Regions from separate parts of the Parashewanella spongiae genome, predicted to be linked through region 1. Evidence: predicted binding sites of a transcription regulator. Region 1 holds the regulator's gene; each other region holds the start of a gene.
The links. The regulator LexA, encoded in region 1, represses DNA repair genes until DNA is damaged. The targets are predictions, from matches to a motif close to TACTGTATNNNNATACAGTA.
Positions count from the first base shown of each region.

Region 2: the regulator LexA is predicted to act here: its motif matches at 4,487-4,506, upstream of recA (recombinase RecA).
Region 3: the regulator LexA is predicted to act here: its motif matches at 2,134-2,153, upstream of dinB (DNA polymerase IV).

Region 1 covers NZ_CP037952.1:51,225-57,270, forward strand. Annotated here, with positions in the region: gene ctaD (cytochrome c oxidase subunit I) at 1-1,235, opposite strand, end outside; partial or broken gene coxB (cytochrome c oxidase subunit II) at 1,260-2,366, opposite strand; gene E2I05_RS00210 (cell division inhibitor SulA) at 2,945-3,430, opposite strand; gene lexA (transcriptional repressor LexA) at 3,427-4,044, opposite strand; gene plsB (glycerol-3-phosphate 1-O-acyltransferase PlsB) at 4,270-6,046, shown strand, end outside.
Region 2 covers NZ_CP037952.1:1,328,403-1,334,448, reverse strand. Annotated here, with positions in the region: gene alaS (alanine--tRNA ligase) at 1-2,002, opposite strand, end outside; gene E2I05_RS05005 (regulatory protein RecX) at 2,874-3,308, opposite strand; gene recA (recombinase RecA) at 3,317-4,375, opposite strand; gene mutS (DNA mismatch repair protein MutS) at 4,635-6,046, shown strand, end outside.
Region 3 covers NZ_CP037952.1:4,415,298-4,421,343, forward strand. Annotated here, with positions in the region: gene E2I05_RS17575 (TM2 domain-containing protein) at 1-236, shown strand, start outside; gene E2I05_RS17580 (hypothetical protein) at 365-730, shown strand; gene dinB (DNA polymerase IV) at 1,019-2,098, opposite strand; partial or broken gene E2I05_RS23085 (group II intron maturase-specific domain-containing protein) at 2,212-2,523, opposite strand; gene E2I05_RS22385 (IS66 family transposase) at 3,059-3,307, opposite strand; gene E2I05_RS22390 (hypothetical protein) at 3,506-3,736, opposite strand; gene E2I05_RS17600 (hypothetical protein) at 3,865-4,320, opposite strand; gene E2I05_RS17610 (pentatricopeptide repeat-containing protein) at 5,292-6,046, opposite strand, start outside.

The DNA of each region.
Region 1 (6,046 bases):
GCCATAATGGAGAATACAGCACCTGTCACAAGTACATAATGGAAATGGGCGACGACAAAGTAAGTGTCATGGTATTGGAAGTCCGCGGGAGTGATAGCCAGCATTAAGCCAGAAAATCCCCCAAATGTGAACAGCACGATAAAGGCAATGGCAAACAGCATTGGTGGTTCAAAGGACAGTGAGCCACGCCACATGGTGGCTATCCAATTGAATACTTTTACCCCAGTTGGGATGGCAATCAACATGGTGCAATACATGAAAAAGAGCTCTGCGACCACCGGCATACCAGTCGTAAACATGTGATGTGCCCACACTAAGAAGGACAAAATCGCAATGCTTGATGTGGCATACACCATTGAGGCATAACCAAACAGTTTTTTACGACTGAAGGCCGGAACAATGGCTGAGATAATACCGAAAGCTGGTAAAATCATGATGTACACTTCAGGGTGACCGAAGAACCAGAAAATATGCTGGAACATGACAGGATCGCCACCACCTGCAGCATCAAAAAAGCTCGTTCCGAAGTATTTATCAGTGAGAACCATGGTGACAGCGCCAGCCAAAACAGGCATTACTGCAATCAACAAGAAAGCGGTAATTAGCCACGTCCACACAAACAATGGCAGCTTCATCCATGTCATACCTGGTGCACGCATATTCACGATGGTAACTACCACGTTGATGGCTCCCATAATGGAGCTTATCCCCATGATATGGATTGCAAATACGAATAGGGCGGTACTATCACCACTGTAGGTAGTTGATAATGGAGCGTAGAATGTCCAACCGAAGTTCGGGCCGCCACCTTCCATGAATAAAGAGCTCAAGAGGATTAAAAACGCGAAGGGTAAAATCCAAAAGCTCCAGTTATTCATTCTTGGCAGTGCCATGTCGGGTGCGCCAATCATCATCGGAATAAGCCAGTTTGCTAAGCCGGTAAAAGCTGGCATCACAGCGCCAAAGACCATGATAAGACCATGAACCGTGGTCATCTGGTTGAAGAAGTTAGGTTCAACCAATTGTAAACCCGGTTCAAAAAGCTCAGCACGGATCACCATTGCCATGGCACCGCCGGTCAAAAACATAATGAAGCTTAGCCACAAATATAAGGTACCGATATCTTTATGGTTTGTCGTCAAAATCCAACGCATAATGCCTTTGGGTTGCTCGTGATGATCATGATCATCATGGACAGTGACGTCGTCATTGGTTTGAGGGTTTAATGTTGTCATCGTTATCCCTTACTGTCCTTGGTTACTAACATCAACGGCTTGAACCACATCGCCAGTGTCATTACCCCAAGCATTTCGCTCGTAAGTAACTACAGCAGCAATTTCTTCAGCCGTCAGCTGTTTCTCAAATGATTGCATCGCTGTCCCAGTGACTCCGTGCTTCACGACACTAATGTGATGCTCTACTGGACCAATGACAACAGGGCTTGCTCTAAGATGTGGGAAAACGCCAGGAAGCCCCATTCCATTAGGTTGGTGACAAGCGGCACAATGTGCCATATACACTTGCTCACCTTTAGCAAACAGCTCATCTTTAGTCAGCGTCTTTGATAAAGAAGCTTTTGCGGTTTCAGCCGCTTGAGCGACAGCTTGTTTTTGAGATGTTAACCAAGTATCAAAGGCTTCTGGGGATACAGCTTTTACCACGATAGGCATAAATCCATGATCTTTGCCACATAGCTCAGCGCATTGACCGCGAAAGGTGCCTTCTTCATCGATCCGTGCCCATGCCTCATTAATGAAACCGGGGTTGGCGTCTTTTTTGACGGCAAAAGCGGGCATCCACCATGAATGAATCACATCATCGGAGGTCACCAAAAAGCGGATCTTTTTATTGGTAGGCAGCACTAAAGGCTTATCTACTTCTTTGAGGTAAAATTCACCCTTGGCGGCTTGATTTTCTATTTGTTCTCTCGGCGTAGAAAGAACACTATAAAAACCAACGCCTTCATTGAAGTAATCGTAATGCCATTTCCACTGAGACCCGGTAATTTTAATGGTTAGATCCGCATCACTTGGATCCTCCATATCAATCAGAGTCTTGGTGGCAGGAATAGCCATTCCGATTAGGATTAAAAAGGGAATAACAGTCCAAAGAATTTCCACTTTTGTACTTTCGTGAAAATTAGCGGCAACCGCCCCTTTGGATTTACGATGTTTGAACATGGCATAAAACATAATACCAAAGACAACCACCCCAATCGCGCAACAAATATAAAATATTGTCATATGGAGGTGATAGACCTCATGACTAATTCTTGTTACTCCCTGCGTCATATTTAAGGGCGTATCTGTTGCCCAGACGGATGGCGCATACACTGCAGCCAATAAACAATACAACAATTGCTTCACTAGACGTCTCCTCTGCCGATTGCGAAAAGCAACTACAAAGAAAAGTCACACAGGAATACTCTGCTCTATGTAAACTCTTCAGTTCCCTAAAAAGCTTGATATCAAAGTGCCATTGTGGTGAGTTCACTTCAAATTAATACAAAGACTGCTGCTACAAGCGTCAGCAATTATTTCACTATCAGTGTATCAATTTGATATTGCTTGTTATTACGACTTCCGGTGTTAACCACACGTGCGCTTAATTCTGAATTATCATTTTTGAAACCAATCATGAATGTGACTGTTTTAATCACAGGGAACCAACAAGCTCCTAAATGATCGTAAAACAAGACTGATCGGTCGTACTTCAGCTTTAACTGGGTTTTTCTTTAAGACATTTGTCTTGATTTTAAAAGACGATAATCGCCTTGCAGTAACAAGGAAATAAATTATTACTGGAGCCTACATTACTTGCTGGTCAGAGATTGATCAAGATCATGTTTTAGCTAATTTACTGAAAAAATAACCGAATTATGCTCGGTTAAGTCATTGTTTATGGTAAAGAGCGTGAGTTTTTAAGGGGTGTAGGGTTTTGTTTATCAATGAACAGCATTGATAAATTGTTTTTGCCAAGCGTCAATATCTAGTGTTTTTGAGGACGTTTTAGGTTGAGTTTGCAAAATAATGCCAATGGCTTTTGCACTTTTATTCACCAGTTCAAGTCGGCGGTTATCTTTTGCATCTAACTCTGCTGCCCAACAAATGACAGCACTATTGGTTCCACTTGTGAGTGCTTTTTCCATGGCCCACAGTGATTCGACATCGTCTCTAGCGTGGACTAACAAAACCTTATTCATTGACACGCCTGCTTGGGAAAGGATCGACTTATAATCGATTGAAGGCGGGTTAATTAATACAATCCAACGACCTAATTTACTCAATTGAGCCATTTTGCTACTGAGTTGAATTAATTCATCAATACCGGAAGTATCAGAACTCATGGTACTTACGGTTTGAGGCTGATTTGTGGTTGTAGCGGTCTGCCAAATACCGGGGTGATGAAGCGGAATGGCGCTCGATATCATAACCAAGCTCCGTTACGGATAACCCCAACCGCTAATCCTTCAATGGTTAATTGCTGATGAGTAAGATCGACTTTTATTGGTTGGTAGTCATCATTTTCGGCATGTAAATATACGACCTTGCCTTTTTTCTCGAAACGTTTAACCGTAACGTCATCTTCAACTCTGGCCACAACAACTTGACCATTCACCGCTTGCTGCTGTTTATGCACGGCCAGTAAGTCGCCTTCAAGGATGCCAATGTTTTTCATACTGTCGCCACGGACGCGTAATAAAAAGTCAGCGGCAGGACGAAACATGGTGGCATCAACTTGGTAATGCTGCTCAACATGTTGTTCGGCTAATATAGGTTCTCCGGCCGCGACTTGGCCGATAAGTGGCAAACCTAGATCGGGCTCTGTAATTTCTTGAGTGAGTCGTAAGCCGCGAGATGTACCAGCGAGTATTTCAATATAACCTTTTTTGGCCAGTGCTTTTAGATGCTCTTCAGCGGCATTGGCACTTTTAAAGCCAAGACGACGGGCGATTTCAGCGCGAGTCGGAGGCATACCGGTTTCAATAATATTGCACTTGATGAGCTCAAGGATTTCAGACTGTCTTGGAGTCAGTGGTCTCATAATTTCGCCTGTTTGTCTATACAGTTACTGGTATTATATACAGTAACTACCTTTGTGCAAGTCTTAATCAATAATACATATTTAACTGTAGGTTTGGTTCACTCCGATAATAATTTGGTATGAAGTAGTGATCAGCTACCGAATTAAGGCTTACTTATGAATTTTGTGGTTAAGTTTGTTATCCTAGCCCACAGTCTTTTGTGATCTTAGAATTAAATTAGCATTATGGGTAAACATAACTCTTGGTTTTTTAAGTTGCTGCGCTTATTGCAGAAATGGTTCGTTCATAGTGTCATCGTTCCTCAAAACCCATTTTCAGATTTGAATCTTCAAGCGGATAAGCCGGTTGTGTATGTCATGAAAACTGAGTCGGTCAGTGATATCGCGGTGCTCAGTCAAACCGCTCAGGAACTTGGTTTACCGAGTCCTTACGATAGTATTAGGATTGCTGGTACAACATTGCCCCGAGTTGTATGTCTTGAGTCTGCCAAACCGCTATTTCGGAACAAGCCTTCGAGCAATCGTTTCTTAATTCCCTTTCAGAATCTTCTAAAGTTTCATCAGCAAGACGCTGAACTCGATATTCAATTGTTACCGGTAAGCGTGTATTGGGGACGTGTGCCGGGTAAAGAGCAAGACACCATGAAAGCGGCGGTATTAGAGCGTGAAAGTCCGACATGGTTGCGTAAATGCTTAATGATTTTGTTTTTAGGTCGGCATAATTTTATTCAATTTTCAAACACAGTATCTTTGGCTGATATGGCAAAGCAGCATGGCACCGACCAAGCTATTGCACACAAACTTTCGCGCGTTGCTCGAGTACATTTCCGTCGTCAGCGTAAGGTAATGACGGGCCCTGATTTACCAAATCGTCAAACCTTGTTTAGGCAGTTATTAAAATCTCCGACCATTGTGAAAGCTATTGCGGAAGAGGCCAACAGTAAGAAAATTACTGAAGAACAAGCGAAGAAAAAAGCAGAGTCGTATCTGAATGAGATTGCAGCCAATTACTCGGATAGTTTAGTGCGAATTGCCGAACGCTTTTTAACTTGGTTATGGAACAAATTATATAAAGGCATCAATATCAAGGGCGCGGAGTCTGTTCGTAAACTGCATCATGATGGTCACGAAATTGTGTATGTCCCCTGTCATCGCAGTCATATGGATTATCTGCTTTTATCTTACATTTTATATTATCAAGGTATGGTGCCGCCACACATCGCTGCGGGGATTAATTTAAACTTTTGGCCAGCAGGCCCGATGTTTAGAAAAGGTGGCGCGTTTTTTATCCGCCGTAGTTTTCGTGGTAATAAGCTTTACACCGCGGTGTTTCGTAGTTATCTAGATCAATTGTTTACTAAGGGCTATTCCGTCGAATACTTTACCGAAGGCGGCCGCTCTCGTACGGGGCGTTTATTAGCACCTAAAACTGGTATGTTGGCGATGACCATTAACAGCGTGTTGCGTGGCATTGAGCGTCCGGTCACTTTAGTACCAGTTTATCTTGGTTATGATCATGTGATGGAAGTGTCGACTTATCACAAAGAGTTAAGTGGTAAGAAAAAACAGAAAGAATCCGTATGGCAGGTATTTAGCGCCCTACGTAAACTCGGCAACTTTGGTCAAGGTTATGTTAATTTTGGTGAGCCAATTAATATTCAGCAGTATTTATCTGCCAACGCCCCCCAATGGCGTGAAGAAATGGCTCTTGATACGGAGCAAAAACCTAAGTGGCTTACGCCTGTGGTGAATGGACTGGCTAATCAAGTCATGACGGGGATAAATGGAGCTGCCGCCGCAAGTTCAGTCACGCTTATTAGTTTGATCTTACTGGCCGCCAAGCAAAATTCGTTAGAAAGACCCATGCTCGAAAAGCAACTGGCTTTATATTTAAAATTATTGGTTACTGTGCCGTACACTGAATTCACTTCAGTACCTGAAGGTGATGCTAAGTTACTGCTAGAGCAAGGGCTAGAGCTTAATAAATTCACTATTGAATCGG
Region 2 (6,046 bases), 1.3 Mb from region 1:
GCGTTCCGCCGCAGAGTTCTATAGAGAAATCACCCATAGTCACCACTCGAACTTCAGCATCATACTTTTCACCAAACAACGCAATTGCGCCTTTTGCTTTGGCTGAATCAATATCCATAACTTCTGAATTGAGTTTATGGTTAAGGCGGATTTGTTGATTCACCAAGTTTTCAACTTGTACCAATTCATCAGCTTTAACAGCTTCAAAGTTTGAGAAATCAAAACGTAATTTATCTGGGTCTACTAAAGAACCTTTCTGGCTCACATGAGTGCCTAGCACTTGGCGCAAAGCGGCATGTAACAAATGCGTAACACTGTGGTTAAGCTGAGTACTTTGACGTTTATAAGCATTAACTTTCGCTGTCAGCTTGGTATTTACAGTAACCCTTCCTGATAATAACTTTCCTATATGTCCGAAAGCCGAGCCATATTTTTGAGTGTCTTTGACTTCGAACTCAAACTCGTCACCAGTTAACAGGCCTGAATCACCAACTTGACCACCTGATTCGGCATAGAAAGGAGTTTGCTCTAATACTATGATAGCTTCATCCCCCTCATTAATGCTTGAAACATCCTCACCAGACTTCAGTAGCTTTATTATCGTTCCTGAATCTTGCAATAATTCATAGCCCGTAAATTCAGTCGCTTCATCCAGAGAAATACTTGAAGAGTAATCTGTGCTAAATTGTCCTGCGGCTTGAGCTCGAGTCTTCTGTTTAGACATTTCTCTATCAAACCCAGCTTCGTCAACTTCAATATCTTTTTCACGGCAAACGTCAGCCGTTAAATCAACAGGGAAGCCATAGGTATCGTAAAGCTTGAATAGTGTGTTGCCATCAAGTACTTTGCCATTGAGCTCTGTTAGCGCCGTATCTAAAATGTTTAAGCCACGCTCTAATGTTCGGGCAAATTGCTCTTCTTCTGCTTTCAAAGACTTAACAACAACATTTTGCACATCTTTTAAACCACTAGCCGCATCACCCATCACTTCAATCAATGTGGGTACAAGCTTGTAGAAAAAGGCATCTGTCGCACCTAGCTTGTTGCCGTGTCGAACAGCCCTTCGAATAATCCGGCGTAAAACATAACCTCGACCTTCATTTGACGGCATCACGCCATCGGCAATTAAAAATGCACAAGATCTTATATGGTCTGCAATCACTCTTAGCGATTTATTTTCTAAATCTTTCGTCCCAACAACATCGGCCGCTTTTGCAATTAATTTCTGAAAAATATCAATATCATAATTCGAATGACCGCCTTGTAGAATTGCCGCAATACGCTCAATTCCCATGCCGGTGTCAACTGAAGGTTTTGGGAGTGGAACCATGATTCCGTCAGGCTGACGGTTATACTGCATGAACACTAGATTCCAGATTTCAATAAAACGATCACCATCTTCTTCTGGGGTACCTGGTCGGCCGCCCCATATATGTTCACCGTGATCATAAAAAATTTCAGTGCAAGGGCCACATGGTCCAGTATCTCCCATTTGCCAAAAGTTATCTGACGCGTATTGTGAGCCTTTGTTGTCACCTATACGGATAATATTTTCTACTGGCACACCGATTTTATCTTTCCAGATATCAAAAGCTTCATCATCGGTTTCATAAACTGTAACGCACAAACGCTCTTTCGGTATTTTTAATTCTTCTGTTAAAAAGGCCCATGCCAAACGAATGGCATCTTCTTTAAAATAATCCCCAAAACTAAAGTTACCTAGCATTTCAAAAAATGTATGGTGCCTAGCCGTATAGCCAACATTATCTAAGTCATTATGCTTTCCACCAGCGCGTACACAACGTTGTGAGGTTGTTGCACGAGTGTATGATCGTTTTTCTTGGCCTAAAAAAAGATCTTTAAACTGATTCATGCCCGCATTTGTAAAAAGCAATGTTGGATCATTATGTGGAACCAGCGAACTACTGTCAGTAATTTGGTGACCGTTGCGACCAAAGAATTCTAAAAACGCCGTTCTTAGCGATGCGGTAGTTTGATACATGAAATCATCCTGCATTTGGAAAGTTTGAAAGGCTAACGATGAATCGTTTTAAATATTTATGGGCGGCATTATATACATATAGCATGTTAAAATATACGGCAGGATAACGACCAGTGCTTTTATCCTCACATAGATTTCACATTTAGAATGCTGATTGATTCAATTTATGACAAGTGAGATAAGTTTCAATAAAGCAAACAACAAATGAAGACGTTAATTAGTGATCAAAATAGAAACGAATCAATCAAATAAGCTACTCAGCTGCTTCATCGCGTGTTAAACCAAGAAAAATCAATTGGACGCATAGTAGTAAGATAAATATCTCAAGTTCAACCATAAAACCATAAAGTGTATTCATCCATTGAGTGAATACTTGACATTCGTAAACTGGCTAAAATTACCAATTGCTGCGTTGTAACTTTTATAAGTAGAATCACTACTTATAAAAGTTACAGTAATTAAATGCTCAACTCAGAGCTATGTATGCGCACAAAGTACAAACGAAATTGATGAAAACATAGTTATTACCGATATACAAACTGTCGTTATTACATTGCTACGTTGAGATAATTTTGTGAAGTATTCTTTATAAACCAAAGTGTGCGCATACAAGCTCCCGAAGGGCAAGGCTAAAGGTTTCCATTACTGCGTTGCACGTTCTTAAATTATCCCGACAAAAGCACGAAGTGCGTTGAACGCCAGCTTTGTATAGCGGCCGTTAGGGTATATAGTACTTCGAACATGCGCCTTGTACTGAAAACCTTTATCTCTTGCTGAGTGAGAGATTAATTACTGTAATTGGTATTACTTCAAGTCACGCCTTGCTATCGATAATTTTCTCTGCCTTTAAGAGCGCCACCAACTGATTTTTCTAGGTTAAAGCATAACAAGATTGCTCATAATCAAAACCCTGCCCCATAAGGAAACGAATCCGCTTTGCTTTGTCTTTGTAATCAACAATGGATTTATCTGCAAACTTTTTTTGAGCTTTACACTTAGCAAGTTCGAACCAATCACACTCTGATTCTTCGATTCTTAGAGTGATAATATCAGCCTGTAACCCTTTTTGATGCAGAGATTGTCGAATGCGCATTACTCCATGACCTTTATTTATGTGGCTTCTAATTAAAGCAGTAGCATATCTTGCATCATCGATATAGCCACTCGTTACACACCGTTCAAGGGTAGTGTCTATTTCAGGCTCTTCGTATCCTTTATCAAGAAGTTTGGCTTTGATTTGATTGTGAGAATAATCGCGGCTGGCTAAAAGCCAAACCGCGGTTTGATAAGCCGTATATTTCATCATGACTACGGTTAAAATACTTCACCAGTCTCTAAATCTACATTTTCTTCGCTAGTAGCAGAGTCAGATGCGGATGGCTTGCTTAATAATAATGAACGCAATGTTTCTTCAAGTTCTTGAGCTATACCAGGGTTCTCAACCATAAATTTACCAGCATTAGCGCGGCCTTGGCCAATTTTGTCACCTTTGTAGCTATACCAAGCACCCGCTTTTTCAACTAACTTGTGCAGAACGCCCAAATCAACTAACTCGCCCATGCTATTAATGCCCTTCCCATATAAAATCTGAAATTCAGCTTGTTTAAATGGTGCTGCAATTTTGTTTTTAACGACTTTAACGCGGGTTTCGTTACCAACAACTTGGTCGCCTTCTTTAATGGCACCTGTACGGCGAATATCAAGACGAACAGAAGCATAAAACTTAAGCGCGTTACCACCAGTTGTTGTTTCTGGGTTACCAAACATTACACCAATTTTCATACGAATTTGGTTAATGAAGATAAGCAGTGTATTGGATTGCTTAAGGTTACCAGCAAGCTTACGCATTGCTTGGCTCATCATACGTGCCGCTAAGCCCATGTGTGAATCACCAATTTCACCTTCTATTTCTGCTTTTGGTGTCAATGCTGCAACCGAGTCGACAATAATGACATCTACAGCTCCTGAACGTGTTAACGCATCACAGATTTCTAATGCTTGTTCACCAGTGTCTGGCTGTGAACACAGTAAATTATCAATATCTACACCAAGATTTTTTGCATAGCCAGGATCCAAAGCATGCTCAGCATCAATAAATGCACAGGTTTTCCCTTGTTTTTGTGCTGCAGCGATAACTTCCAATGTTAACGTTGTTTTACCTGATGACTCAGGGCCGTATATTTCAACAATACGTCCCATAGGTAAACCACCTGCTCCTAATGCAACATCAAGTGCTAATGATCCCGTTGAGATAGTTTCAACATCCATTGAGCGATCTTCACCCAATTTCATGATAGAACCTTTACCAAATTGCTTTTCAATCTGGCCCAATACTGCGGTGAGCGCTTTTTCTTTATTTGGATCGTTCTTCATTTTCTATCCTCTCAGTATCGGGTTATCATTTTGAATAATATAAAGTTGTAATTAGCTTTCTGAAGTCACCCATTGTGAACTTCTCTAACTAATTCTTAATGATTGTTAGTATACTGTACAATCATACAGTATCAAGAGGATTCGACAAATTTATTTATATTGACTTTAAAACCAGTAAAAATTGTTGGGATTTTTCTGTTAAAAACTTGCTAGTATTGCTTTTAGATATTTGATGAAATAGCCGAGATAACCTGCACCAATGAAAGCTGAGCTACCCAATTTAGACAATCACACCCCTATGATGCGTCAGTACTTGACCATGAAAGCACAACATTCTGATATGTTGTTGTTTTACCGAATGGGTGATTTTTACGAACTATTTTTCGATGACGCTAAAAAAGCCTCCGAACTACTCAGTATTTCATTAACTGCACGTGGCAAATCAGGCGGTAATGCCATTCCTATGGCCGGAATTCCTTATCATGCCATTGAGGGTTATTTAGCAAAATTGGTTCAACTTGGTCAATCCGTTGCTATTTGTGAACAAATTGGTGATCCCGCAACGTCAAAAGGACCTGTTGAGCGTAAGGTTGTCCGTATAATTACTCCTGGTACGCTTACCGACGAAGCATTACTACACGAGAATAGAGACAATCTACTTGCCGCTGTTTATCAACATAAATCCCTTTATGGATATGCGACACTAGACTTAGCCTCAGGGCGTTTCGTCATCAGTGAATTAGCTGGTGAAGAAGCATTAGAAGCAGAATTACAAAGAACACGACCTGCTGAATTATTATTCAGTGAAGAGCTTGATGACTTACACTTAATTGACACGTTTAGTGGAAAACGTCGACGCCCAGAGTGGGAATTTGATTATGACACTTCTCTTAAATTACTTTTAGACCAATTTGGCACCAAAGATCTAACCGGATTCGGGGTAAGTGACGCTCATTTATCAATTCAAGCTGCTGGTTGTTTGATGCAGTACGTGAGAGATACTCAAAAAGCATCTTTACCTCACATCAATGCTATTACTCGCTTTAATCAAACTGATAGCATAGTACTGGATGCCGCGACACGAAAAAATTTAGAGCTTACTCAAAACTTAAGTGGTGGTATTGAGAACACCCTTGCCTCTGTTCTAGACAGTACTGCAACTCCAATGGGAAGCAGAATGCTTCAACGTTGGATCCATCAGCCACTGACAAGCCATTCTAAAATTAACGCCAGACAAAATGTCGTTACCGAGTTTATTGAATCAAACCTGTATGATGAGCTCCATGAACACTTAAAAGTCATTGGTGATGTTGAACGCATTATGTCTCGATTAGCGCTTCGTTCGGCTAAACCAAGGGATTTTGCTCGTTTAAGACAAGCATTAGATGTACTTCCGACACTCAAGCATTTGTTATCTGAGACAGCATCGAGTCATATACAACAGCTTGTGTGTCAGTTAGGCGATTTTCCCGAAGAATCTTCATTACTTCAGCGAGCCATCGTCGATGTCCCTCCTGTACTGATACGTGATGGTGGTGTCATACGAGAGGGATATAACGCAGAATTGGATGAGTGGCGCCGATTAAGCGAAGGGGCGACGAACTACTTAGAGGAACTCGAATTAAGGGAGCGAGAACAAACTGGAATCCCTACACTCAAAGTAGGTTACAA
Region 3 (6,046 bases), 1.1 Mb from region 1:
CCAGTGCCTATGGTGGTGTCCCTAAAAAAAATGCTCAAGGTGTTTTCGCTTTTATTTATTGTTTATTACTTGGTGTCTTTGGTGTGCATCGTTTTGTATATGGCAAAACAGGCAGTGGCGTGTTAATGCTATTGACTTTAGGCGGCATAGGTATTTGGTGGCTCGCTGATTTAATTACGATTATTGCAGGAAAGTTTGAAGATGCTGATGGTAATACCTTAAGCCCTATTTTTTAAATATATCCCAAAGAACATTGATTCTTTTTTGGCCTAATAAAGTATAAAAAAGACTAAACAATAGCCTTTTTAGCACTCAAAAAGTGCTATTGTTCGAGTCCTAGTGACCCCTCCATTGGCTCAAGTATATGGCTGTATCCACAAACACATTAATTCAACTTACTGATCTTTATAATTGGACTAAAAGTGAAGACAACTTAGAAAAGCTATCAAAAGATGATTTTAAGATCATTAAAAGCTCAGTCAAAATCGATCAAGGGTGGCATCAGCTTGAAATAAAAACTCGACACACCGATTATGCAATATATAAGTTTGATCTAAAAAAATATCAAATTAAGCATGTCACTAATCCTCGAAGAAGTAATGGAAGTGAATTTAAAGTACAACACATTAAAACCTGGGAACAAGCGTTAGCCAAGATTGGATTACGTGGACACTTATCAAGAAGATTAGAATCTCAACTCAATGAGACACACAACTCAAGTAATGAATAACCCTCAAAACACTTGAACTTTTCTAGAGGTATTATACCCTTGTTACCTGAAGATACATGATTTCAGAACCTGTGAATTTTTAGTTGCTTGATGAAAAATATACCGTGCTCATCACTCCAGCGAAGTCTGGAAACGAAGTAACGGCAGTTATATGTCGGCCTTTCTCTTTTCAGAAAAAGTCACTGGATACCAGCCTACGCTGTTATAACAAACACAGGTCGCACTGATCAGTTCGCCCAAAGGGGCGGTGAATTAAACCCAAAGAGATTAAAGGCGTCATCCGAGAACTCAACCAAGCTCTAGTGCCAATTGAGTTTGTTGGTTTTCAGCTTCAATGTTTGAAGCGCCGTCAGATTTTAAACCTATAGCAACTCCAATTAATCGAATGCCACGGCCTTCTCCTCTTTCGAACGCTTGTTCGAGTAAACTCTCAAATAACTTAACCGATACTTCATCACATTTTTGTTCAATTGTTGTTTGAACAAAATCGGCAAACTTTAATTTAACCACTTGCTTTTGAACTTGTCTTTCATTCGCTGCGTGCTGCATTCGAGCTGAAAGCTCTTGCATTAAACCAGTAAGCACTTGCTTACACTGCACTAGTTGATAGATATCACGTGATAATGTTGTTTCTACTCCAACAGATTTTCGTTGTCGATGAGATTCGATGCAACGAGGGTCACGGCCAAAACTTCTCTCAATCAAAATTTGACCGAATTTTCCAAACCGCTTCACCAGTTTTACATGATCAGATTGCTGAACATCTTGGCATGTTTTTAATCCGTATTCTGCAAGTTTTTCCTCAGTAACTTTACCTACTCCCGGAATTTTACGTAGCGACAAAGTTTGTACAAAACTTGCAACCTGCACAGGCGTAATAACAAACTGACCATTGGGTTTATTAAGATCGGAAGCTATTTTTGCAAGAAACTTCACAGGCGCGATTCCAGCAGAAGCTGTTAGCCCTGTTTCATTAAAAATATCTTGTCGAATGGCTGCTGCAATTAATGTCGCAGATCCTTTATATTGTTCGCAGCCAGTAACATCTAGGTAAGCTTCATCTAACGACAGAGGCTCAATTAACTCGGTATACCTTTGAAAAACTTGCCTAATTTTACTGGATACATCTTTATAAACTTGCATCCGTCCAGAAACAAGAATTAAATTTGGGCACAGTTTAAGCGCTTGTTGTGTGGGCATTGCTGAACGAACACCGAATGCTCTTGCCTCGTAATTACATGTGCTGATCACTCCTCGGCGATCACGATTGCCGCCTACAGCTAACGGCTTTCCTAAGTATTCAGGAACATCTCTCATTTCAACAGCGGCGTAGAAACAGTCCATATCTATGTGAATGATCTTGCGCAAGCTTAAACCCAACAAATAAGTTCTAAAACCAAAGATACTGTATAAACTAACAGTACTCAAGTTTATTTGAGGTTGCACCTTCAAGTAGAGTAGGCTACTGGCTTCGCTATCACTTATCCAGCAGCCCCTCTTCGATTCCGTGCATGAAGTTTTCCCTCACACGGCTCTGTTGTTACACTTCTCTCAGCTCCTTCATTTTGCTTATCATCTTGTCGTGGTAAATACTCAAGACCTGCTTGGCGTAATTTTTCGTAAGCACCTCGTGATAGATACTTGCTCAGACGTTGACTTAAGCGGCGATGCCATCGATAGAATCGGTTTACTACAAATCCATTTATTCTGAAAAATATCGCTCTGGGATAACCTATCCCACCAAAATAGTGTTTCCACCCTCTCTGAACTTGATTTACTTTATTTATCAGTACACCAAGCGTATTTGAGGTAACTACTCAATAAGTTGTGGTAGTTCGAGCCCCTTGCAGCACCAAGTCTCCCAGTAAAGGGATGGTATTTTTAAGAGAAAGCCTGTCATTTAAAAACGCCCAAAATGACAAGTTTTGTTTTTGGGGGCTCAGCCTAAATAATGTGAAGATATAAGGAGAAAGTTCCGTTGTTTTAAAAAGTTAGGAACATGTAAAGGTAATATGTCCATTTAGTTCTTTCTAAATGATGTTAGCTAAAATTTCAAATTCAAAAAATGCCAGATTTTGTTGTTTTAACCGAAATGGCGACTAAGGGACGTGGCGGAAGAATGTATACCAATTTTATCGTCACTCCTGCGAACGCAGGAGTCCAGAGTCTTTGGTTAATTTGGGCACAAGTCGCTGGATACCTGCGTTCGCAGGTATGACAAATTAAGCGTTGAAATTTAAATTGGTATTATTTGAACTGCGACATCCCTAAGTAGTTTTAAAAGTGAAAGCCATTTACAGGTATTTTTATTTGTTCGCTTACAGAAAATCAATAAGTTAAAAAACTAACATCAATTAGGCTGAACACTCGTTTTTGGCAGGTTTTGCGCAAACTCCAAAAGGTGTCTCGACATTGGCGTCCTAAATCACTTCTTGTTCCACCACTTACTTTTCGCCTTTTGACATGTTCTCGCAAATCGTTTTCACTGCCGTTGGTATGTATCTGAATTTCAGGCCGTTCCAGCACTCGAAGTAGAGACGATTTATGTTTGTGTAGTCGTTTTAGTTGTTGATTCAAGGTTTGATAGCTGGTCTTTTACGTAAAAATATCATCAAACCTTCTAGAGAGTTGTTCTGCTTTTTTGCCACAAGGCTGAACTTTATAACATTTAAGCTCACGGTAAAAATCCCAAATCTCATTTCTCACTTTTTTGATATCGCTCCGATGCTCAGGGCAAAGTGGAATTAGGTTGTGAATGAGCCTTTCTGCATGAACCTAGCACAACGCATGAATGAGTACTTTAAATTGTCCTGCACCATCACTGACAACAACCAAGGATTCGATAGGTTGCACTTCAAGAGCCTGAGCAAATAAAAAATTGACATGGATGATTGGCAAAACTTTTCCGCTGTGCAATGGGTAATTTTTTTGTTTCATCCTAAAATCATCAGTTGAACGCTGAGTATATGAGTAACTGTTTGAGCAATATGATGATTTTATCATCATGGCTTTCACCCAATGAGTGAAGTGCTCTACGCTCACAAGCTTGCTAAAATGACTGCTATCTGCGTTGTAACTTTTGCAAGTAGAATAACTACTTGCTGCAAGCTACGCCTTACTATCAGCCGTTTTTTCTACGCTTGAGAACGCAGTAAACTGATGTTTCTAGGTTGATGAAAATCATCATATTTTTCTGATAACAAACGGTTAAGTTGGTCTGCTGAAATATCAACGCCCCATTCACTGAGTTGCTCAAGCAGTAGTGACTGAGTCACTTGGCAATGATGGTGTTGATACAGCACATAAGTTCTTAATGTTGTACCAAAGTGCGAGCCTTTGAGCTCTGCAGGGAGTTGAGCTGACACTATAGAGCCATCCGCAAGGCGATAGCGAGCCATTTTGTAACAAGTGTTGATGTTGTTAATTTCGATGTTTTGAACAACAAATGTTTTATAGCCGATGAATTGAGCGTTTGATGAAATATGAGCTTCAGGCTCTATGACTTTTTCATTAATGAATTTGTAGGTTAGCCGTTTTACTGCGCTTTCCTTTTCGCTTGCTAGACTTCCCTTTGTTAGAGTCGTTTTCATCGTTATCAGGGTCAGTATTATCGTCCATACCACTGGGTTTAAACTTGGGTTTCTTTTTCTGATTTTTAAGCTCTTTGATTTCATCTTCTAAAATTTGAACACGCTCAGAAAGCTCTACAATAGTTTGTTGTAGAGTTTCGACAGCAGGACGACATTCAGGGCAACTGAATCAGATAAATCAGGAATTTTTAGCTTCAAAATCAAGTGAAAGAATTAAACTTGATGAAAGTATGAAGCCTTAAAATAAGCAGTCAAATTGATCGCACGATCGTTACAAAGTCTTACAAATTGTCGGCTTACCACAATTTATTAAGTAATTACACACAAACTATGTAACTAATTGAATTTAAATTACTTACTCAATCATCCCCTGAAAAACAAGAATCCAGTGACTTTGTAAATTTTAAAAAAATTTTGTGCCGTTAATTAATAAATAAATAAATAAATAAATAAATAAATAAATAAATAAATAAATAAATAAATAAATAAATAAATAAATAAATAAATAAATAAATAAATAAATAAAACAGCCAAAAATGACACTGGATACCCGACTAAAACATTCGGGCATGACGTGAGGCTATAGGTAAGATTTGTGATTCCTGTGGTGTTTCTGTCCCAAAACCATTTAGAACATTAAAACAAAAATGCATTTAACATTATAATATTGTCATTGTTCTATGATGTTCATTTTATGATGCGATCATACTAAAAAGTGTGCTCGCTAGTATCAAGTTAATCCTAAATATATCAGTTGAACGCACAATTTAACTTTAATCTATTTAAGTTAAATACAAGTTTAAACAACCCGGACTCACCCATCAGGTGAGTGCTAAACATTCATATACTTGCCAAAATCACCGCTAGCTGCGTTATAAACTTTGCAAGTAGAACCACTTCTTGCAGCTATTCATGCCTTGCTATCAATAATTTTTCTGCATATATGAACGCTCCCAACCGATTTATTTAGGTTAATGGGTAGACTCGCTCAATACTATCATTCCTGAGTTGAATTCATCCTCGATAAACTCAAGTCCAAATTCATCTTTGAGAAAACTTATCATTCCATTTTTTAAAATATTATTGCCATGGTATCCAGTTATGATCGATGTTATGTTGGGTTCATTGTTTTGTTTGTGGTAACAAAATAATAGTTTTGCGAAAGCTAATGGAACACCTCGAATATGAGTACCATTGCCTGAATGTCCTTCAAAGATTTTATCCATATGCAAATCGATACAATGATTCATTAAGCCAACATTTTTTTTATATACTTCTTGTGCTATCCCTTTATCAATCATGATTGCGAAATTATCTTTTTCAAGCGAAGCAAGTTGAGCATGTACTTGTGAAAGAGTAATCATGTTATATTTGTTCATTATTTTTTCTAAATACCATATTCCAGTTTCAAATTCCTTAGCCTTAATACATACTTTAATAAAGGCATTGTAAATGGCAACATCAGGCTTGATGCCCCATTGTTGCATTAAGCTGGCTGTAGCTGTATCGTCATCGCCCAACACTAATGTCTTGGCTTCTGCATAACGCCCCGCTTCAGCGCAGGCCGTCAGCAAATTAATGCAGGTGATTGAATCTGCTTTTAGTGGTAGGTGAGGTGCCATCACGAGCTTATCACCGCACACCAGTTGCCAAGCACTATCAAACTGGCCAGTTTTAGCGCATACCGTGATAAAAGCATTGTAAATGGCAACATTAGGTTTGATGC